Regions from separate parts of the Solwaraspora sp. WMMA2065 genome, predicted to be linked through region 1. Evidence: riboswitches for the same ligand, from Rfam matches in the RefSeq annotation. Region 1 holds a riboswitch; each other region holds the start of a gene.
What was found. A riboswitch is a leader RNA that binds a small molecule or an ion and turns the genes downstream of it on or off. The one in region 1 is predicted to bind cyclic di-AMP.
Positions count from the first base shown of each region.

Region 1 (5,558 bases):
GTGGAGCGGATACAAGGACCGGGTGCCGGCCGCCTACGCGGCCTACATCGGTCTGGAGGCGGAGGCGTCGGCACTGCGCTACTTCCAGCCGATCAGCTTCCCCGGCCTGCTGCAGACCGAGGAGTACGCCCGCGCGGTGATCCCGGCCGACGGCCCGCACCACGTACCGGCAGCCGAGATCGAAGGACGGGTGCAGATCCGACTGGCCCGCCAGCACGAGGTGCTGTTCGGCGCGGACCCGCCGCAGATCGAGGTGATCATCGACGAGGCGGCGCTGCGCCGGATGACCGGCGGCCCGCGGGTGCTGCGCGAGCAGCTCCAGCACGTGGCGAAGATGTCCGCGGCGCCCCACATCACGGTCCGGGTGCTGCCGTTCACCGCCGGGAGCAACACGGTGCTCGGTCCGTTCGTCATCCTGCACTTCGCCGACCAGGCCGACGCCGATGTGGTGTACGTGGAGAGCGCTCTGGTCGAGGAGGTCATCGACCGGGCCGACGAGGTCCGGCCGTACCAGCATGTGTTCGACCGGCTACGGGCGGAATCCCTGTCGCCGGCCGACTCGGTGGCGATGCTGCACGACCTCGCCCGTCGACTGGACGGGCCGGATGCGGGCTGACCGACGTTGACCAGCCCGCCGACGACCGCCACGGCGGCCGGGCCCGCTCACCGCTGGTCGGGCATCCACGGCTCGATGGTGACCGGCTCGGACAGACCGGCCAGCCGGGACATCTCCCGGGCCCGCATCAACGCCCGGCTCACCTGGCCGTACTGGCGTTCGTCGTCGGTGCTGAACAGCAGCACCAGCAGTCCCTGGTGGCGGCCCCATAGTTCGTACGCCCGCGGCCGCAACCGGTCGCCGAGCCAGGCGACCGCCACCGGCACGAACGCAGCCGCCAGCATGGCGAGGTAGGCACCCGCGCTGACCTCATCCAACCCGCGGGTGTAGCCGACGGTCACCGCGACCGCCGTCAGGGTCACGGCGGTCACCACGATCACCCGGCCGGTGAGACGGTCGCGGGCACCTCGTGCGGTCCGGAGTTCGGTGAGGTCGCGGACGGCGAACCGCCGGCCGGCCACGACGAACCATTCACCGGTCACGCAGATACCGGGCTGCCGGTAGAAGGCCCGTCCGACACTGGGGCCGGACGGGGCGGGTACCGGGGAACCGCGTCGGGGTGGGGTCTGGCGAGTAGCACGCATAGCTGCCTCCGAAGGGCTCGTGCGGCGCTGACCTTGCGGGTCCATTGTGCAAACAGCAAGCTACTCGATGGAAGGTAGTCATTCTGCCACCTAGCAGAATGACGTACGGCAGGCCGCTTCCTGGATGACGAATCAGACCTTCCATCCCCATTTATCCGTATAGCACAATGACAACAACCGCGTAGACCGACTAATGACGCATTATTCGCAGTTGATCAACCGCCCGCCAATGACGACGCACCGCAGTCGACCGATTACACGAAGGCAGGGAGATGTTGCCCAGAGCAGCCAGCCGTCACATCCAGTAACTGTCACCGGGCCCCAGTCAGTTCCATGCCGCGGATCACGATCGCAGCACTTTCCGGGTCGCAACCCTTGCGGCTAAGTTGGACCGGCTGGTCCGGTCGCCAGTCACCGGGAAGCGGTGATGCCGGTCCAGTGCCGCCGAATCGCCGTAGCGAGATTACCTGGCGTTACAGCCAGTGATTCCACGGTCGCGATCCGGGGACCCACCGGCACCTGGGGTGAATCCGCGGTCCACCGCGGTAGGGCGAACTTCCCGCCCGAATCCGTCAGCTAACCCGGTAGGCGGCCAGGAAGAAGGGTTCTGCGTTCTTGTCAACAGCGCGGATTCTGCTGCGCACCCTGATGCTGACCGGCGTAAGCCTCGGCCTGGTGGTACCGGCGACCGCCGCGACCGCCCAGCCGACGGTCAGCGAACTCACGCAGCAGATCGACAAGGAATCCGAAGAGCTGGCCAAGGTCGTCGAGTCGTACAACCGGCTCAGGGAGGAGGCCAAGGCCACCCGGACGGCGGCCGAGGACATCGACGCCAAGCTCGGCCCGCTGCAGGCCGAACTCGCGGCAGCGCAGACCGAGGTCGGTCAGATCGCGGTCAACGCGTACAAGACCGGCGGGTTGAGCACCGCGACCGCCCTGCTCGACGGCACCTCCGGCAGCTTCATCCACCGGCTCGGCACCCTGGACCACCTGGCCCGGGACCGGCAGCAGCGGCTCAGCGAGTTCACCAGCACCCAACTGACCTACCTGGCCGAGCAGGAGAAGCTGCAGGCAGCCCTGAAGAAGCAGGACGCCCAGGTCAAGGAGCTCGCCGACCGCAAGAAGAGCATCGAAGCGGACATCGACGAGCTGATGGACAAGCGGGAACGGGCGTACGGTGCCGCGAGCGAGACCGGCTCGTCGTACACCGGGACCGTACCGTCGGTGTCCGGTGCCGCCGGCTCGGTCGTCGAGTTCGCCTACGGAGCCATCGGCAAGCCGTACGTCTGGGCCGCCAGCGGCCCGAACGGCTACGACTGCTCAGGCCTGACGCTCGCCGCCTGGCGTACCGCCGGCAAGAGCCTGCCGCACAACGCGGCGATGCAGTGGGACGTGGTCGCGAAGATCAACCGTGGCGCACTGCAGCCCGGTGACCTGGTGTTCTACAACGGTCTCGCCCACGTCGGCCTGTACGTCGGCGGTGGACAGGTGATCCACGCTCCCACCTTCGGCCGCACCGTCGAGCTGGCCAGCGTGGACATGATGCCACCGTACGGCTACGGCCGGGTCCGCTGACCCGGTCGCTCGCCCCGACGAACTGCCGACGGCCCGGCATCCGCTAGCGCGGATGCCGGGCCGTCGGCAGTTCGTCGGTAGTCTGTCGGTTCGTCGGCGGGTCAGGTCGCCTGCGGTCAGTTCGTCAGGCGGCCTGCAGCCCTTCTGCCCGGGCCAGCTCCCGCAGCCGGCCCAGTGCCTGGATCTCCAGCTGACGGATGCGCTCCCGGGACAGCGAGAAGCGCGACGCGACCTCGGTCAGCGAGTGCTCCCGCCCGTCCTCCAGGCCGTACCGGGCCCGCATGATGCCGGCGGACCGGTCGTCCAGGTGGTTGAGCAGACCCTCGATCCGCTGCCGCTCCAGCCCGGTCAGCACGATGTCCTCCGGCGACGGGGCGTCGCTGTCGGCCACCAGGTCGCCCAGGTTGGTGTCGCCGTCGTCGCCGACCGGGGTGTCCAACGACACCGTGTCCTGCGACCACCGCACCAGCTCGTGCACCCGTTCGACCGGCACGCCGAGCGAGGCGGCGATCTGCTCCGGCTCGGGGTCCGAACCGAGCTCGCGGGTCAACTGGCGGGCGACGTTGCGCATCCGGTTGACGTCCTCGACAAGGTGCACCGGAAGCCGTACGGTCCGCTCCTGCTGGGCGATCGCCCGGCTGATGGCCTGCCGGATCCACCAGGTCGCGTAGGTGGAGAACTTGAAACCACGCTCGTAGTCGAACTTCTCCACCGCGCGGACCAGACCGGTGTTGCCCTCCTGGATCAGGTCCAGCATCGGCATCCCGGACCGGACGTAGCGGCGGGCGATCGACACCACCAGACGCAGGTTGGCCCGGATGAACAGGTCCTTCGCCCGCTCGCCCTCGACGACCAGCCGCTCCAACTCCTCGCGGCTCACCCCGGCCCGCGGCACACCCTGCTCCAGCAGGTGTTCCGCGTACAGGCCGGCCTCGATCGCCTTGGAGAGGTCGACTTCCCGGGCCGCGTCGAGAAGCGGCGTGCGGGAGATCTCATGCAGGTAGACGCCAACGAGGTCCCGCTCCTCGGCGACCTCGTCGGTCCGCAAAGCCATCGTCTTCTCCACGTTGCTCACGGTCCCCTCGTTAACCCCACGTCGTGCCCTGTCACCTGCGATGCGCATCTCCATCAGCCTCTCCCCCGTCACGTCTGCCTCCGATCCGGCGAACCTGATGTGGCAGGCCCCGCCGTATGGCGCCGACACCTACACAACAGATGAGACGCGTCAGGGATTCCGTCTCGTGAGTCGAAGCTGACACGATTGCCTGAATAATTGCTGTGAACGGGATTGGCGTTTCCTGCCAGGCTCCTCGATCGCCGCGCCGCGTCGGGCCGGCCGACGGCCCGATTCATTGAGGTCGGCGGGGTGTGGCAGGCTTCCAGCACACCACGACACCTGGCAAGGCGCAGCGATTCCCGTCACTACCCCTCCTGCGATCCTCGTCACTGCCCGCCGGCCGGTTGGTCCTGGCCAGGAGTACGGCCCGAGCGGGTTGCACGGTTCATCACCGCCCGGGCAGGCACCGACGATCGGGTCACGACGCGCGCGAATCGTCCTGATCCGGCCACCACGACGCGCCGGCCGGCCGCCCGTCGGTCAGCCGCCCGTCGGTCAGCCGCTGCCGGATCTTTGCAGCGACCTGGGCGGCCGGGCCCCGGGCGTCGATCACCACGAACCCGGCGGCCTCCGGCAGCGACCCGTAGGCCGCCGCGCTGGTCGCCAGGAACTCCAGCGACTCGTGGTCGGTGCCCCGAGCGTCGATCCGACGGGCCGCTTCGGCGGGCGGCAGCCAGAGCAGGAACGTCACGTCCGGTCGGGGAAACACCCGGTACGCCAGCCGGGCGAGCCGTTCCCAGCGGCCGGCGCCGTGGGTGCGGATGCTGGCGTACTGGCATACCGCGTACCGGTCCATCACCGCGATCACTCGACGCGAGCCGAGCACCGACCGGGCGATCGCGAGCCAGCGCAGCAACGCCTCCAGGAACATCAGCCCGCCACGGCCGACCATCCGCCGGGCATCCGGGCGGCCGATCCGGACCGCGAACCGGTCGAGCCAGCGTCGACCGCCGGCGTTGCGCCAGTACCGGGCGGGCCGGCCGGCGGCGGTCAGCGCCTCGGCCAGCAGGTGCGCCTGAGTGGTCTTGCCGACCCCGTCGATGCCCACCAACGCGATCCGTCGCAGCCCGTCCGGCGGCGACCAGGCCGGATCGGCGTCCACTGTGCTCCCTGCGGGGTCCGGTGGCGGGCATGGCGGCACGGCTGACGACGTGGACTGTACGGGCGACAGCGGGCGAGACGCGGGCCGGGACGGTGATGGTGGTGACGGTGGCGCATGGGTCACTGTGACGAGCACCTTCCCAACGGTAGCGAGCACGTGCACGTCGTCACCCCGCTCGCCCACTGCCACGCGCCGCGCCGCGCCCGCACGCACGAACCGGCCGGGAACGGGTATGCCACCGACGTGCACCCGACGACAGCCAGGAGGTGGGGCAATGACCCGGACATCGGGGCAGTCGATGCGACAGACCGGGCCGGACCGGCTGGACGGCTACACCGAGGCGGCGGTGCAGCGGATGCTCAGCGAGCACGCCGACATCGCCGAGCAGGGGGTGGGTGTCTCCCGCCGGGACCACAGCCTGGCGCTGTGCGGCGAGGTCGAGAGCGCCCACCGGCGGGCGGAGATCGTCCGGCTGGTGGCCGAGCGCTTTCCCGGCGTACGCCTGATCGTCGACATCGTCGTCAGTCGGACCACCGCGCCCACCGAGGCGGAGGAGTTGTCGTG
Region 1 covers NZ_CP128361.1:35,942-41,499, reverse strand. Annotated here, with positions in the region: gene O7610_RS00125 (helix-turn-helix domain-containing protein) at 1-616, shown strand, start outside; gene O7610_RS00120 (DUF6232 family protein) at 664-1,098, opposite strand; cyclic di-AMP (ydaO/yuaA leader) riboswitch at 1,668-1,805, shown strand; gene O7610_RS00115 (C40 family peptidase) at 1,816-2,775, shown strand; gene O7610_RS00110 (sigma-70 family RNA polymerase sigma factor) at 2,900-3,892, opposite strand; gene O7610_RS00105 (dTMP kinase) at 4,311-4,994, opposite strand; gene O7610_RS00100 (hypothetical protein) at 5,269-5,558, shown strand, end outside.

Region 2 (5,558 bases), 2.7 Mb from region 1:
GTGCCAGCAGGTTGTCCGGCGGGACGACCGGCAGCCGGGCCGGGTACGCGAAGACCAGGCTGAGGTCGGCCCGACCGGCCTCGTACACGTAGACGGCGGTGGTGCCGTTGGCGACCGCGTTGTCGAACAGTTTGTCGAGCTGCAGCGCCCCGGACTCGTAGTAGAGCAGGGCGGCGGCGGTGCTGGCGGTACGCCGCAGCTCGGCGGCGACCACCTCGTCCCGCTGCCGCCCGTCGACCAGCAGCGCGACGGCGCCCATTCCGGCCAGGCCGACCACGTTGATCGCCATCACCAGCAGCGTGATCCGGATCCGCAGGTTGCGCAGCCGGTCGGCGGTCTGCAGCGGCTTGCCACCCCGCCGGTCGCGGCGGTTCACGGCGGCGCCCCGCCAGTTCGGCCGGCGGTCACGACGGCGCCCCGCCGACCCGGTAGCCGACCCCGCGTACGGTGTGAATCAACTGCGGCTCGCCGAGCTTGCGGCGCAGCTGGGCGACCACTGCGTCCACCACGTTCGAGCTGGGGTCGGCGAGCTCGTCCCAACAGTGTTCGAACAGGTCGCTTCGGCTGACCACCGCCGGACGCCGGACCAGCAGCATCTCCAGTACGGCGAACTCCTTGCGGGTGAGCGTCAGCAGGACGCCGGCCCGGCGCACCTCCCGACGGGCGGCGTCGACCTCCAGATCCGCCACCCGCAGCAGCGGCGGGGTGGTGGCGCCGCGGCGTCGGCAGAGCGCCCGGACCCGCAGGACGAGTTCGGCCGTGACGAAGGGCTTCACCACGTAGTCGTCGACACCGGCCTGGAAGCCGGCGATCCGGTCCCCGGCGCTGTCCAGCGCGGTGAGCACCAGAGCCGGTGTGGTGAGCCCGGACCGGCGTCGATGGCTGAGCTGGTGCAGTGAGTCGCCTTCCGGAAGGATCCGGTCGAGCACCAGGCAGTCGTAGTCGTTGATGCTCATGCTCAGGTCGGCCTGGCTCCAGTCGGCCGCCTGGTCGACGGCGAATCCGCCGGAGCGCAGCGCGGTGACGACGGCGCTGCGTACCTCGGGGTCGTCCTCGACCACCAGCACCCGCATGCGGGCGAGGCTAGCAAGCCGCCGTCACCAGCGCGTCTTCGACGAGGGTCAACCCGAGGACGCGCAGCGCTCGCCGTTGAGCAGGAAGGTCGTCGGCGGCGGGTTGCTCGCCGAGTACCTGACCACGAAACCGAGCTGTGCGCTGCCGCCGGCCGGGATCCGGCTGTTCCACGTCGTGTTGGCGACGGTGATGTCCGGCGGGACCAGGTCGACCGGTTCGGCGCCCCACAGGTGGCTGGGTCCGCACGGTCAGTGGCTCGGTCGGTGGTGAGGTGTTGCCAGCGTCGTCGTGGGCCCGCACCACGAAGGTGTACGCGGTCTGCGGTTGCAGTGCGCCGACCCGGGCGGTCGGTCCGGTCGGCGGGTGTTGCGGGGCGGTCGCCACCGGGGTGGTGGAGCCGTCGGGGTTGACCCGCAGCACCTCGTACCAGGCGACGTAGACGTTGTCGGCGGACGGCTGCCACCGCAGGGTGACCGAGTCGGTGCCGATCGTGGTGGCGGTCAGCGCGCTTGGCGCGGTGGGTGGTTGGTCGTCGCCGGGCGGCATGGTCAGGCGCAGGCTCGGGCTGGCCGGCGACGGTCGGGGTGCCGGGGGTGGTCGGGATCGCGCCGGATCCACCGGCGGCAGTGGTGTGGCGGTTGCGGCATGGGCATCTCGCTTTCGGTGCGGACGCCGGGACGGACCAGCGGATCGACCGACTGTGAGCTTGCCCACTACTCATCGACGAGCATCGAACCTCCGGTGCCGGTGGAGCGAGCTTGCGTCCGACCGTCGCCGCAGACCGAGCACGGCAGCTCAGCCGCCGCTCCGAGGCCCACACACACAACGAAGCCTGCCGATGCATCGGCAGGCTGGACAGCACTCTCGGACGGACCGACGTCGCGGTCCCGACTTGTCGGCGATTCTCCGCCGTAACAATCGGGGACTAGCGTGGGGACGGGGAGGGCAACCCCCGTCCCCACCATTCAGTTGCAAAACACGCACGAGCGGTTTGGCGTCCAGGTCGTGCGTGACGCGCGGGAGCCGGGCCACGCGAGTGGCTCTGGTTCCACCTCCTCTCGACAGGTGGTGCGCGGGCTGGCGGCGGTGTCCGGGCTTGGCCCGCCGCCAGCCTCGGGAGCTGTGCGGTTGACACGGTGATGTCGCCATCGCCGCGCCACGCGTCGACTACCTCAGCAGGGGCACATCCATCGATGGAAGCGCTCCCATGCAGGGACTGTAGCCTGAGTCACGAGTTTGCGAAAGTGCAGCGGCTGATCAGCTCACGAAATGAAGGTGTGATGAGGCGGTCACGCCCATGTTCACCGGCCGAACTGCTGGACCGCCGCGGTCACCCCGGCGACGATCAGCAGCGCGTCCGGCGGGATCAACGTCTCAGGTTCCGCGTACCGCAGCTGCCGGTCCCGCTCCTTGATCCCGACCACCGTGATGCCGTACCGCTGGCGTAGCCGGGACTCGGCCAACGTCCGACCGGTGGCGTCCGGCGGGGCGCAGACCTTGGCGATGGCGAACCCGTCGTCGAACTCGATGAAGTCGAGCATCCGGCTGGCCAGCAGGTGGGCCACCCGGTCACCCATCGTCGCCTCCGGAAAAATCACATGGTGCGCACCGACCGAGGCGAGGATCCGGCCGTGCTTGGCGGTGATCGCCTTCGCCCAGATCTCCGGGACACCCAGCTCGGTCAGCGCCACCACGGTGAGGATGCTGGCCTCGACGTCCGAGCCGATACCGACCACCGCGCGGGGGTAGTCGGCGACGCCGCACTGGCGCAACGCCTGGTCGTCGGTCGAGTCCGCCTCGACCACCCTCGGCAGCCGCTCGGACCAGCGGTGCACCCGTTTGGGGTGCTCGTCGATGCCCAGCACGTGATGGCCGAGGCGGAGCAGGGACTGGGCGACCTGACCACCGAACCGCCCGAGGCCGATCACCGCCACGCTGTCGGCGTCCGGCGGCCCGACCGGGGAATCGTCATCTCTCACCGAGGATCCGTCCGAGGCTAGGACTTTGCCGCTTTTCCTCATACGCACTGTAGTCAGCCGCTAACCTCGACGCAGCGATATCCGGCCCGTCCCACGACTTGTCGTACACCGACAAACGCAGACAGTGGACATCACCGAAAGTCGTTGTCTGGTAACGGATTATTCCAGCTCAGTCAGGATTGTCGAGGTGTTGATGCCGGTGACCGATCCGGTAAGCTTGCCCGCGGTCTCCGCCAGGCGGCGCCCACCGGCGCCGGCGGTGACCGCCGCCCAATCACCCCTCCGGGGTGAGCCGGGGAACCACGTTTCCACCGGGGTGAATCCGCGCCAGCGGTAGGGATCGTTCCGTCCCGAACCCGTCAGCTAACTCGGTCGGCGGCCAAGGAAAGGAACAGGATGACCGCACCCCTCCGCCGGCGGATTCCGACGGCCGCGGCCCTCGCCGCCGTCGCCGCCCTGCTCGCCGGCTTCGTCGTAGCGTCGCCGGCCGCCGCTCAGGATCCGGACGACGAAGGCGCCCCGCCATTGCTCAGTGAGGTGCTCGAATCGACCGGCCGGGGCTTCGTCGAAGCCAAAGCCGCGGTCGACGAGTCCCGCAAACGCCAGTTGAAGCTCAACCTCGAGTTGGAAAAAGTCGAGGAGCGGATAGCGGCGCTGACCCCGCAGATCGGCCAGGTCGCCTCCAACTCGTACCGTCTCGGTCGGATCACCCCGGTGATGGTCCTGCTCAACAGTGCCGATCCGGACACGTTGCTGGAACGCGCCGAAGGCCTGGACATGATCGCCATGCACGACAACAAGCGGATCCGGGAGCTCAACGAGGCCCGCGAACAGGCCGCTCGGGCGGTCGCCGCGATCGACGCCGAGGTGGCCCGCGAGGAACAGCAACTCGAGGCGATGTCCCGCCAGAAGAAAGAGGCCGAAAAGGCCCTGCAACTGGTCGGCGCGGTCGCCACCAACGGGTTTGTCTCGGCCACCTCGCCGGTCGCCGCCCAGGCTCCGCGTAACTCGGACGGTTCCTGGCCGTCCCAGTCGTGCAGCCTGGACGACCCCACCACGAGCGGCTGCATCACGCCGCGCACCATGCACGCGCTGAACGAGGCGAAGAAGGCCGGCTTCACCCGCTTCGTCTCCTGCTTCCGCCCCGGCGGACCGTTCGAGCACCCCAAGGGACGGGCCTGCGACTTCTCCGCTCAGCAGCAGGGGTTCGGCGGCGACGCCTTCGGCGACGACCGGCTGTACGGCAACAACCTGACCGCCTTCCTGGTCCGCAACGCCGACAAGCTCGGCATCCTGTACGTCATCTGGTACCGGCAGTTCTGGTCACCGACGACCGGCTGGAGTTCGTACAGCGGTGCCGGCGGCGACCCGAACAGCGACCACACCAACCACGTACATCTGTCCCTGCTGTGACCTGACCTCACCTCGTGCGGTGCCGGGGCCGGCCCCGGCACCGCACGAGACGCAGGTCGTCAGCACGAGACGTAGGTTGTCAGTCGGTACGCGCCGACCGGCGTACCGGTGAGCGGCCGGTCGGCTGCTGCGGCGGCGGACTGACCGGGCCGGCCGGCGGGATCGCCCGGATGACCGGCTTGTCCGCAGCCACCGTGATCGGTTCGCCGTGATGGGTCAGGTCCACGGTGGCGTTCTGATCGACATCGCGCAGCGAGTAGGTCACCTCGTCGTGCTGGACAGCCACCCGCAGCCGTAGGCCCCGCCACATCATGGCGAACTCCAGCCGGTTGATCCGCTGCGGCAGCCGGGGAGCGAAGGCCAGCTCCCCGCCGTGGTCACGCATCCCCCCGAAGCCGGCGACCAGCGCGAGCCACGCCCCGGCCAAGGCGGCGACGTGGATACCGTCGCGGGTGTTGCGGTTGATGTCGTGCAGGTCCATCAACGCGGCCTCACCCATGTAGTCGTGGGCGAGCTCCAGATGCCCGGTCTCCGCAGCGATCACCGACTGGGTGCACGCGGACAGCGACGAGTCCCGCACCGTACGCCGCTCGTAGTAGGCGAAGTTGCGTGCCTTCTCCTCCTCGGTGAACGCGTCGCCCCGCCAGTGCATCGCCAGCGCCAGGTCGGCCTGCTTGACCACCTGCTTGCGGTACAGGTCGAAGTACGGGTAGTGCAGCAGCAGCGGATAGTGGTCCTGCGGGGTGCCGGCGAAGTCCCACTCCTGGTGCCGGGTGAACCCGGCCGACTGCGGGTGCACGCCCAGCTCGTCGTCGTACGGAACGTGCATCGACAGGGCCGCGTCCCGCCAGGCCGCGGTCTCCTCGTCGTCGACGCCGAGCACCCAGGCCCGGTCGGCGTAGCGCAGCGCGCAGTCGGCAGCGGTCAGCAGGTTCCGCTGCGCCATCAGGTTGGTGTAGATGTTGTCGTCGACCACGGCGGTGTACTCGTCCGGCCCGGTCACCCCGTCGATGTGGAACCGGCCGTGCCGGTCGTGGTGACCCAGCGAACGCCACAGCCGAGCGGTCTCCACCAGCAGTTCCAGGCCGATCT
Region 2 covers NZ_CP128361.1:4,128,917-4,134,474, forward strand. Annotated here, with positions in the region: gene O7610_RS18825 (sensor histidine kinase) at 1-376, opposite strand, end outside; gene O7610_RS18830 (winged helix-turn-helix domain-containing protein) at 405-1,073, opposite strand; gene O7610_RS30920 (fibronectin type III domain-containing protein) at 1,084-1,692, opposite strand; gene O7610_RS18840 (potassium channel family protein) at 2,376-3,053, opposite strand; cyclic di-AMP (ydaO/yuaA leader) riboswitch at 3,311-3,447, shown strand; gene O7610_RS18845 (coiled-coil domain-containing protein) at 3,450-4,466, shown strand; gene O7610_RS18850 (glycoside hydrolase family 65 protein) at 4,546-5,558, opposite strand, start outside.
Region 2: another riboswitch for cyclic di-AMP. It lies ahead of O7610_RS18845 (coiled-coil domain-containing protein); the one in region 1 lies ahead of O7610_RS00115 (C40 family peptidase).

Region 3 (5,558 bases), 2.7 Mb from region 1:
TCGGACCGGAGCCGGTTCGCCGGCGGCGGCATCCTGGTCGTCGGCCCGACCGGGGTCTTCGTCGAGTACATCGCCGCGGTGCTGCCGGCCCTGGGTGAGGACAGCGCCACCCTGAGGTCGCTGGGGTCGCTGCTGCCGGGGGTGTCGGCGACCCGGACGGATCCGGCGGCGGTCGCCGTGCTGAAGGGGTCGCTACGGATGCGGCGGGTGCTGGAACGGGCGGTACGTGACGCGGTACCGGACGGGCCGACCGAGCTACGTCTGCTCTACCGGGGGCAGTTGCTGCGGCTACGCGGCCCGGAGCTGGACGGCATCCGGGCCCGGGCGCTGCCCCGGGGTGCCCGGCGCAACGAGGTCCGGCGGGCCGGTATCGACGGGTTGTTCGAGGCGCTGTGGGCGCAGGCCCGGCAGTTGGTGGCCCCGGCCCGGCTGCCCGGCCAGGCCGAGTTCGAGGACGAGTTGTCGGACCGGGACGATTTCCGGGACTTCCTGCGGGCCTGGTGGCCCCGGCTGCTGCCGCGACATGTGCTGGGCTGGCTGGCCCGGCCGGGCCGGCTGCATCGGTACGCGCGAGGCGTGCTCGACCCGGCCGAGATCACGGTGCTGTCCGACGCCTTCGGTGACCTGGTGGACCACGGACCGACGATCGCGGACGTGGCGCTGCTGGACGAGTTGGACGAACTGCTCGGCCGGCCGCCGCAGCCCCGCCGCAAGCACCGGGATCCGTTCCGGGTGGCCGGCGGGGTACGTGAGGTGACGACCTTCGCCGACCGGGAGCGGGCAGCCCGCGTCACCGCCCGGGAGCGGCCGGCCGACTACCGGGAGTACGCCCACGTGGTGGTCGACGAGGCGCAGGACGTGTCGCCGATGCAGTGGCGGATGGTCGGGCGCCGGGGCCGGCTGGCCTCCTGGACGGTGGTCGGGGATCCGGCACAGACCGCGTGGACCGGGGATCCGGCCGAGCTCGCCCAGGCCCGGGACCGCGCGTTGGGGCGGCGACCGCAGCGGGAGTTCCAGCTGACCACGAACTACCGCAACCCAGCGGAGATCTTCGAACTGGCCGCCGGGGCGATCCGCGAGGTCGCCCCGGACGCCCCGTTGCCGACGGCGGTCCGGGCGACCGGGGTGGCACCGCGCCGGGACCGGGTCTCCGCGGCGGCGCTGCCGGCCGCCGTCCGCGCCGCGACCGCCGAGATGCTGGCGGCGGTGGAGGGGACGGTCGGCGTCATCGCCCCGGTGACCCGGCGCGACGAGGTCGCCGGCTGGCTCGGCGGGTTGGCGACCTCGCGGCTGCAGGTGGTGTCGAGCCTGCAGGCGAAGGGCATGGAGTACGACGCGGTGGTGCTGGTGGCCGGCGAGGAGATCCGCGCCGAGTCCGAGGCCGGGGTGCGCACGCTCTACGTCGCGCTCTCCCGGGCGACCCAGCGGCTGGTCACCATCGACCTCGACCAGGAGTCGATTGCACATATTGCCATGTGAGCATTAGTCTGCCGACGAGACGCCGGGCAACGGAGGGTGGCAGGCGTGGGAGTCGGACACGATCACTGTGCCGGGAGCACCGGCCAGCGACACTACGGGTGCCTCTGGGCCGCCTTCGCCCTGCTGGCGGTCTTCATGGTCGTCGAGGCCGTCACCGCGCTGGCGACCGGCTCCCTGGCACTGCTGTCCGACGCCGGGCACATGTTCACCGACGTACTCGGCATCGGTATGGCGCTCGCGGCGATCGCCGCGACCCGACGACCGACCGGGGAGCCGCAGCGCACCTTCGGCCTCTACCGCCTCGAGGTGCTCGCCGCGCTGGCGAACGCCGTACTGCTCGCCGGGGTCGCACTCTACGTTCTGGTGGAGGCGGCTCGCCGGTTCGCCGATCCGGAGCCGGTGATGGTCGGCCCGATGCTGGTGGTGGCGATCGCCGGACTGCTCGCCAACATCGTCGCCTTCGCCCTGCTGCGCCAGGGGGCCAGGGAGAGCCTCAACGTACGGGGCGCCTACCTGGAGGTGCTCGGTGACCTGCTCGGCTCGGTGGGGGTGCTGGTGGCCGCCACGGTGATCGCCACCACCGGCTGGTGGTACGTGGACCCGCTGGTCGCCGTCGGTGTCGGGGCGTTCATCCTGCCGCGTACCTGGCGGTTGGCGCGGGCCGCGCTGCGCATCCTGGTGCAGGCGGCGCCGGAGCATGTCGAGGTCGACCGGGTTCGCAGCCGGCTGGCCGCTGTGCCGGGCGTCTGCGACGTGCACGACCTGCATGTCTGGACGCTCACCCCGGGCATGGAGGTGGCCTCGGCACACCTGGCCGTGACCCCGTCAGCCGAGATCGGCACGGTACTGCGGGACGCCCGGGCGGCCCTGCACGACGAGTTCGGTATCGAGCACGCGACGCTGCAGATCGAGCCGCTGGCCCCCGCCGACTCCTGCGGACCGGCTGACTGGTGATTAGCAGATGCTTAAGTTTCGTGACCTTACCGCGACGTTGACAACTACGATCTACGTATATTTCTGATTTTTCTGGATATAACAGACCTATCGATGCCGGGACGGCAGCCCGAGGAACCGGTAGTCTCGGCCCCGGTCTCCGCTCGGGCGGCGCCCCTCCGGCGCCCGCGGAGGCCGTCGCCTAATCGCCGTACGGCGAGCCGGGGAACCACGTACCTGGGGTGCATCCGCGTCACGCGGTAGGGATCTTCCGTCCCGAACCCGTCAGCTAACCCGGTCGGCGGCTGACGGAAGGAATGCACAGTGTCGCGCACAGTCCACAGAAAAACCCGATTCGCGTTATTGGCGGCGTTGACCGCCGCCCTGATGGCCGTCACCGGCACCCCGATCGGCTCGCCGGCCGGAGCCGCCCTGCCCGCCAACCGGCCCGACCGGGTCGACAACGAGGGAGGCACCGACAGCCTGCGCAAGGAGCTCGATGCGGCCTCCAAGGGCTGGATCGACGCCAAGGCGGCGCTCAACCACTCGAAGGGCCGGCAGAAGAAGCTGTCCGAGCAGCTCACCACGGTCGGTGCTGAGCTGGAGCAACGGAACAGGAACGTCGGACACATCGTCGACCGCGCGTACCGCAACGGCAGGCTCGGCCCGGTCTCCGCGTTGCTCAACAGCACCTCACCGGAAGGGTTCGTCGACCGGGCGGCGGCGCTGAGCGCGGTGACCGCCAACGAGGAGAAGCAGCTCCGCGAGCTGTACCGCACCCGTGACCAGGTAACCAGGTCCAAGGCTGCGATCGAGCATGAGATTCGGGAGCAGCAGAAGCAGGTCACCATCATGGACCAGCGCCGGAACCAGGCGGAGCGGGCCCTGGCCGTCGCGGTCGCCGCCGAGAAGCAGGCGGAGGAACAGGCGGAGGAACAGGCGAGGCAGCAGGCGGCGGAGGAGGCCGAGCAGGCCGCCGCCAGCGGATCCTCCGGCTCCGGGTCGTCGGGGTCCGGATCCTCCGGCACCGGGTCGTCGGGATCCGGGTCATCCAGCGCGTCGGCGACTCCGGCACCACGCAACGCGAACGGCTCCTGGCCGGCCGAGTCATGCAACGTCGACGACCCCACCACCTCCGGCTGCATCACACCCCGTACGCTGCACGCCCTGAACCAGGCGAAGGCTGCCGGCTTCACCCGCTACGTGTCCTGCTTCCGCAACGGCAGCTCCGGCGAGCACCCCAAGGGCCGGGCGTGTGACTTCGCCGCCCAGCCCAACGGCTTCGGTGGAGTGGCAACCGGCGGTGACAAGAGCTACGGCGACAACCTGGCGAACTACTACATCAACAACGCCGACCGGCTCGGTGTGCTCTACGTGATCTGGTACAAGCGGATCTGGCTGCCCAGCAGCGGCTGGAAGACGTACAGCGGTGCGGGTGGCGACCCGTCCAGCGACCACACCAACCACGTACACCTGTCGGTGTACTGACGTCCGCGATCGGGGGCGGACGGCCACGTCGGTGGCCGTCCGCCCCCGTTTTCTTTTCGCGGCGGAATCAGCGTACGGAGTCATTTGCGCAACAGCGGCAGACCGATCGGCATATTTGCCGACGGTCACCGGCGACCACGCGAGAGCGCTCTACCGCCATGCAGTCGCACTCGGCTCACGCAGAGCACATGCAGCCCATGAGGAGAGAGAGCGCTCTCACCGAGAGGTTTACAGCAGCACCGGCGCGGCTGTCAACAGACCACCACGACCCCGTACCGAATACACGAAACTTCATGTCGGGATATTGACAGAAGCCCGCATCTCTGATGACCTCCTGGCAATAACTCGTTGACGGGCGCGAATTTTCGCGATCGTGGACCGCGCCCGACCCGACCCGGAGGCACCATGAACCTGTCGATCCGTGGCGCGCGAACAGGTCGTACGCCGCGCCGGATCCTGGCAGCCACCACCGTGACAGCGCTGGCCGCGACCGGACTGATCTTCGGCGTACTGCGCACCGCCGACGCCGCCACCGTCGGCGCCGGCAGCTACACCACCACCCGCCCGGCGGGCGCCGCCGCCCCGACCGCCTGCGGAAACATCTCCGCCAACCCCCGGCAGTACGTCACGGGCACCGCCCCGGCCGGGGCGGTGCCGACCAACGACTGGTGGTCGTCGCTGCTGTTCAAGCGGTACAACTGCGCCTACTCCGACCCGCTGCACGCCCACCCGATGTCGTTCCAGCCGACCGCTGGCGGGCTCGGCGTCTCCTACACCACCGAGGCGGCGATCTCCGGTACGTCGACCGGCGTCGGCGAGTACCACTACCCGTACACGCGAGAGTTCACCCTCGGCGTCGCCGGGCTCAACGCCCCGGACGTCAAGGTCGACGGCTGGACCGACTGGACGGTCAGCCCGTACTGGTCCGACGGCGCCCGCACGCTACGCGCCACCGTCGGCCACGGTCTGCCGTTCGTGTACGCCCAGGTCACCGGCGGCAACGCCGAGCTGTCGTTCCCCGGCACCCCGACGGTCTGGCACCACAGCGGCACCCGGGTCGGCTTCTCGATGCGCGGCCACGACTACGTCGCCTACGGCCCCAGCGGAGCGACCTGGTCCGTCAACGGGACCACGATCAGCTCCACCCTCGCCGGCCGCGGCTACTTCTCCGTCGCACTGCTGCCGACCGGCGCCGGCACCAGCGCCGCCCGGCGCACCGCGCTGATGGACAGCTACGGCCGGTACGCCCACGCCCACGTCACCGGCACCCGGGTCAGCTGGAGCTACGACCAGGCCAGCAGCACGGTCGACGCCACCTACAGCTTCACCACCACGGCCCGGGAGGGCTCCGCCACCGGCACGGTCGTCTCCCTCTACCCGCACCAGTGGAAGCACCTCGACGGCGCCAGCCCGATCGCCGAGACCTACGTGTCGGCCCGCGGTCCGATGCGCAACCTGGTCGGCGCGACGTCGTTCCGGACCGCGATGCGCTTCCACGGCGTACTGCCGGAGGTCCCAGCGGTGGCCACCAGCGTCGGTGCCGACCTCGCCACGCTCACCGCGCACCTGGACCAGGCCGCGTCCGGCGACCCGCTCGCCGGCTTCGACAACGACACCTACTGGACCGGCAAGGCGCTCGGCCGGGCCGCCCGGCTGGC
Region 3 covers NZ_CP128361.1:2,746,637-2,752,194, forward strand. Annotated here, with positions in the region: gene O7610_RS12380 (HelD family protein) at 1-1,479, shown strand, start outside; gene O7610_RS12385 (cation diffusion facilitator family transporter) at 1,525-2,433, shown strand; cyclic di-AMP (ydaO/yuaA leader) riboswitch at 2,602-2,732, shown strand; gene O7610_RS12390 (coiled-coil domain-containing protein) at 2,800-3,900, shown strand; gene O7610_RS12395 (glycosyl hydrolase) at 4,306-5,558, shown strand, end outside.
Region 3: another riboswitch for cyclic di-AMP. It lies ahead of O7610_RS12390 (coiled-coil domain-containing protein); the one in region 1 lies ahead of O7610_RS00115 (C40 family peptidase).

Region 4 (5,558 bases), 1.9 Mb from region 1:
GCGGTCCCGGAATCGTCATAGCTGAGCAGGACCAGCTCCTCCGCGAGGCTGAGCGACGTCATCAAAGTCCTTCCGTGGATACTCCGGCGTTGCGGCCGGGGAGGAACCGGAACCCCTGCGGAAGCAGGGCAGGCACGACCTCGCCTTCCTCGGCCACCACTGCCGTGGTGGGGGTCGACGCCGGCCTCGACAGCCTGTTCACCCTGTCGACCGGGGAGAAGATCCCCAACCCGAGACATGAACACCGTGACCGGCAGCGGCTGGCCCGCGCCCAGCGGAACCTCGCACGCAGGGCCAGAGGTTCGGCCAACCGGGCCAAGGCCCGGTTGGCGGTGGCCCGGGTTCATGCCCGGAGCGCCGACCGCCGCCGTGATCACCTGCACAAGTTGACCACTCGGCTCGTTCGTGAAACCCAGACGATCCTCGCGGAGGGGCTCTCCGTGACTGCCTGTGGAGGCGGTGTGAGACCTCACCAGGAGTCCTCCTCTCGGACGGGGCGGTCGTCGGTGTAGCAGGAACCCCCTGGGGCGACCCAGGGAATCCCCGTTCCTCCAGGGCGGGGAGGAAGTCAACACGCTAACCGCCCAGCCCGGTGCCTGCAGGAGAAACGGTAGCTGCGAGAGAAGCAGCGGCTGCAGGCGGCGACGAGCAGCTGCTTGCAATGAAGCAGAGACGGCAGGCGGTCTTGAACGAACGCCGCGCTTTCCAATAAGGTGATGCACCGACCGCTGCGGATGTCGGCCTCCGTACCCCCGCCCGTGAGGCCCCAGCGATCGACCATTGAAGGAGTCGCTGCCAATGGCACGTGCGCTCGCAAACTCGCACATCCATCGTCACAGTGGGTCCCCATATCGACGCGGAGAGCATCCGCGTGTACGAGTTCTTCAGCGTATCGCGTTTGCGCTGTTGCTTACCGTAACCGCACTGGTCTTCCCGGCTGTTCCGGCTCACGCCGAGCCGACGCTCGCTGAGATCGAAGCCGAGTTGGACGCCCAGTGGCTGAAACTGGAACCGGTCATCGAGCAGTACAACAAGGTGCACAGCGAGCTCAAGGCCAACGAGAAGAAGGCGGCTGCGCTCGACGAGAAGATCCGCCCGCTGTCGCTGCAGGCCAACCTGGCGGCGGACGAGATCGGTGAGGTGGCCAACCGCTATTACCGGACCGGGCCGTCGAGCGAGCTGAACGCACTCCTCCGGACCGGATCACCGACCAGCCTGGCGGATCAGCTCGTGGTGCTGGACCGGATCTCCAAGCGTCGGCAAGAAAAGATCACCGCCGTTCTGGAGACCCGCGACCGCTATCTCGCCGAACGGCAGACGCTGGACGAGTTGATCACGAAGCAGCAGGCACAGGACAAGACGCTCGCCGAGCAGCGCAAGACCATTGACGCCGAGATCAAGCGCCTGGAACGGGCGCGAAACGCCGCGTACCAGTCCACCGGCTACACCGGCGGATCTGGTGCCTCCGGCCCGTGTCCGGCGGTGTCGGTCGGTGGAGCCGCCGGGACCGCGGTACGCACCGCGTGTGCACAACTCGGCAAGCCGTACGTCTGGGGTGCCACCGGGCCGAACGCGTTCGACTGTTCCGGCCTGACCCAGTATGCCTGGGCAAGTGCCGGTGTCAGTCTCACGCATTACACCGGAACTCAGTGGAATCAGGGCAGTTCGGTCAGTCGCGCCAACGCCAGACCAGGGGATCTCGTGTTCTTCTTTAGTGATCTGCATCACGTGGGGATCTACATCGGTAATGGCCTGATGGTGCACGCTCCACGCGCAGGTCAACCCGTGCAGATGGAGAACATCGACAACATGCCGCTCGCCGGATTCAAGCGGGTCGGCTGATCGCAGCAGGTCAGCCCGCTCGCCAGGGCAATCTGAGTGACGTGCTTTGGCCAGCCGAACGTACGGTCGGACCGGTCTGAACGGGCCGGTCCGCCCAGCAAAATTCGAACGCTTGAACGATGGCAGCCTATGCACGATGCGCAATCGTCCGCGTACTCAATGAGATAGTCTGTGTTCTCGCTTGCGTAGCGAGAACGCTGCTCTCTAACCTTGGGGATCGTCGAGTCGGGAGGACGTCAACCAACCGGGTTGACCTCGACCTGACACCACCTAATCGCCGCCTGACGGCGAGCCGGGGACCCACGGCACTCCCGGGGTGAATCCGCAGACCACCTGCGGTAGGGCGTCTCCTTTCCGCCCGAACCCGTCAGCTAACCCGGTAGGCGGTCTGGGGAGAAGGAGTCCGGTGGCTACGAGCGCCCCTCGGCGATACCTCCGGTGGTCCAGCCGCGACCATCGGCGAAGAACGCCGCACGACCCTCGACGAATACTCACCGCGTTGATCGCCGCCACCACCGGCGTCGGTCTGCTGCTGGTCGGAGCGCCGGCGCAGGCGCAGCCGACCGTCGCCGAAATCGAGTCGCAGATTGACGAGGTCTGGGCCGAGCTCGAACCGACGATCGAACGGCACAACGCCGTACGGCAGGATCTCGCCGCCAAGAAGAAGCAGGCGGACGAACTGCAGAAGAAGATCAAGCCGCTGCAGATCCAGATCGACCTGGCGATGGACCGGGTCAGCGAGTTCGCCGCGCGGTCGTACAAGGGTGGTAGCCCGTCGGTCTTCAACGCGATTCTCACCAACGGCAAGCCGACCCACCTCGCCGACCAGCTCGAGCTGCTGGACCAGTTCGCCCGCCGGCAGGCCCGTGACGTGCAGGCCGTCGTCGACCTCAGGAACGAGTACGCCGCGAAGAAGGCCCCGCTCGACGAGTTGATCGTCGAGCTGACCAGTACCGAGGCCCAGCTGGCGGCGAAGGCCAAGGAGATCGACGCCGAGGTCGACCGGTTGCAGGACCTGCGCCTGGAGGCGTACGGCTCGACCAACACCCTCGGCTCGCTGCGTCCCGCGCCCTGCCCGGCGACCTACCCCGGCGGTGCGGCCGGCAAGGCCGTCACCTTCGCCTGCGCGCAGATCGGCAAGCCGTACGTGTGGGGTTCGGCAGGACCGGGCAGCTACGACTGCTCCGGTCTCACCCTGGCCGCCTGGGGGCAGGCCGGTGTCTCACTGCCACACAACGCGGCCCGGCAGCGTCAGGTGACCGCCAATGTGAGCCGGGACCAGCTGCGCCCCGGCGACCTCATCTTCTACTACAGCGGGCTCTCCCACGTCGGCATGTACGTGGGTAACGGCTGGATCGTGCACGCCTCCCAGGCGGGCGAACCGGTGCAGATGCGCAAGATCGGTTCGAGTGTGCACAGTTACGGCAGGCCCGGCTAGACCTCACTCCTCCCCATGGCCTGGCGCGTGTCGCTGATCCCCCCGTCAAGCGGCAGCACCGGCCACCGGAAAGGCGCCCTCCCATGTCTCCCCCCGGCTTGGGAGGGCGCCTTTCGCCTGCCCGCCGCCAATGGGTCGGCTCTCCGACAGCCCAGCCGGTTCAGCTGGTCGGCCAGGTGCGCCACCGCTGCCAGGACCGGCTCGGAGTGGGCCCACGCTGCCCCTGGTACCGGGATCCGTAGACCGCCGACCCGTACGGATGCTCGGACGGCGACGAGAGCCGGAAGATGCACAACTGCCCGATCCTCATCCCGGGCCAGAGCTTGATCGGCAGGTTCGCCACGTTGGACAACTCCAGCGTCACGTGGCCGGAGAAGCCGGGGTCGATGAAGCCGGCGGTGGAGTGGGTCAACAGGCCCAGCCGACCCAGGCTCGACTTGCCCTCCAGCCGGGCGGCCAGGCCGTCGCCGAGCGAGACGACCTCGAGCGTGGAGGCAAGGACGAACTCACCGGGGTGCAGGACGAACGGGTCGCCGCTGGGCACCTCGACCTGGGACGTCAGATCGTCCTGCCGGGTGGCCGGGTCGATGTGGGTGTACAGGTGGTTGTTGAAGACCCGGAAATACCGGTCGAGCCGGACATCGATGCTCGACGGCTGGATGAGCGAGGATTCGAACGGCTCGAGGGAGAGGCCGCCGGACTTGGTCTCCGCGACGATGTCCCGGTCGGAGAGGAGCATCGTCACACGATAGCGACCGTGCGGCCGGTGTGACCGTGCGGCCGGTGTCCTGGCCGGAACGTACCCGGATCGGCGTGGCCGGGCGATCCCACTATCTCTTCGTACACATGTTCGATAGAATCACCGCATGGCAACCTGGTCCGAGTTCGCAGCCGACGAGCCCCGCCTGGCCACGGCGATCCGACTCCTCATGCAGCAGTACGGTCCCGGCCTCGGCTACCTCGCCACCGTCCGAGCCGACGGTGGTCCCCGGGTGCACCCGGTCTCCCCGGTGATCACCGACAGTGGGCTGTTCTGCTTCATCATCGACTCGCCGAAGCGGCGTGACCTGGAGCGGGACGGTCGGTACGCGCTGCACTCGTTCCCGCCGGAGGAGAGAGACGACGAGGCGTACCTGGCAGGTCGGGCGCATCCGGTCACCGATCCGGCCAAGGTGGGTCGGCTCGCCAGCGATCTCGGGGCCGTGCCGCACGTCGACTGGCGGCTGTTCGAGTTCACCGTCGACGTGGCGATGGTGGCGCAACGCGCTGGCGGCACCGGCCACTACGCGGCGGCGCCACGGCAACCAGCCGTCCAGGTCTGGCTCGACCCGACCAGCGGCAGCGTTTCCCACCCGGTGCCGACCCCGGTCGCCTGCTGACCCGCCGCGTGGCACCGGCCGACGCGTTGACGCCCTACCCGTTGACGGTCGGTCGACGGGCGCCGAGCCGTACCCCATGCTGTGCTCGGTTGGCGGCCGGGCCTGTTGCGCAGCGACCGGGCGGACCGGGTAGAGTGGGGCCGCTCGCGGGTGTAGTTCAATGGCAGAACATCAGCTTCCCAAGCTGACAGTGCGGGTTCGATTCCCGTCACCCGCTCCACATGCGGAAGACCCGCTCAGGACGTCGGTCCTGGGCTGCGGTTGGTCAGCTCTGCCACCTTTTGATCAATTCCTAGATTCCGGTCGTCAACCCGGACGCTGATCAGGTGTTCGGGGTCGTACCCGCGCTCGGCTTCTGCGACCAGTTCGCTCTCCAGCTGCGACGTGAGCGCCGTACCGTCCTTGGTCTGTCGGCTGGCTGCCAGAGCTGCCCGCCCGGGGACCCAAGATGCCTCCGCACACGTGATGCCGCAGGTGCATCCTGATGCACCTCTGGCATCAGGCCGAACAGGCGACCCTGGCCCGATGGGGTTGCACTGCGTGCAACGACCGCCGCGCATCGTCACCGACCTTGCGGTGTGGACGACGTCGGGCCGATACCCAGCAGCGCCAGCGCGGCGACCCGGCTTTCGATCACCTGGATCCGGTCGGCCCGTTCCGTCGGGGACCAGTGGGCCTGCTGGTTGGTCACCTGCCCGGGCCACTTCCGGTATAGCAACCCCGGCTCGTCGATGAAGTGACCGTCGCTGACCGTGCTCGCGGCGAGGAGCAGCCCGGTGTCCTCGGAGGCGGGCAGCGCCAGCCAGCCGCCCAGGGCCAGCAGCAGGTCCGTACGGATGCACAGCGTCGCCGGGTGCACCGGCAGCCGGTAGGCGTCCTCCTGCCAGCACCGGTGGACC
Region 4 covers NZ_CP128361.1:4,924,005-4,929,562, forward strand. Annotated here, with positions in the region: gene O7610_RS22440 (GOLPH3/VPS74 family protein) at 1-62, opposite strand, end outside; gene O7610_RS30745 (RNA-guided endonuclease InsQ/TnpB family protein) at 75-512, shown strand; gene O7610_RS22445 (C40 family peptidase) at 799-1,842, shown strand; cyclic di-AMP (ydaO/yuaA leader) riboswitch at 2,100-2,243, shown strand; gene O7610_RS22450 (C40 family peptidase) at 2,342-3,280, shown strand; gene dcd (dCTP deaminase) at 3,441-4,019, opposite strand; gene O7610_RS22460 (pyridoxamine 5'-phosphate oxidase family protein) at 4,147-4,659, shown strand; tRNA gene O7610_RS22465 (tRNA-Gly) at 4,806-4,879, shown strand; gene O7610_RS22470 (glycosyltransferase family 2 protein) at 5,222-5,558, opposite strand, start outside.
Region 4: another riboswitch for cyclic di-AMP. It lies ahead of O7610_RS22450 (C40 family peptidase); the one in region 1 lies ahead of O7610_RS00115 (C40 family peptidase).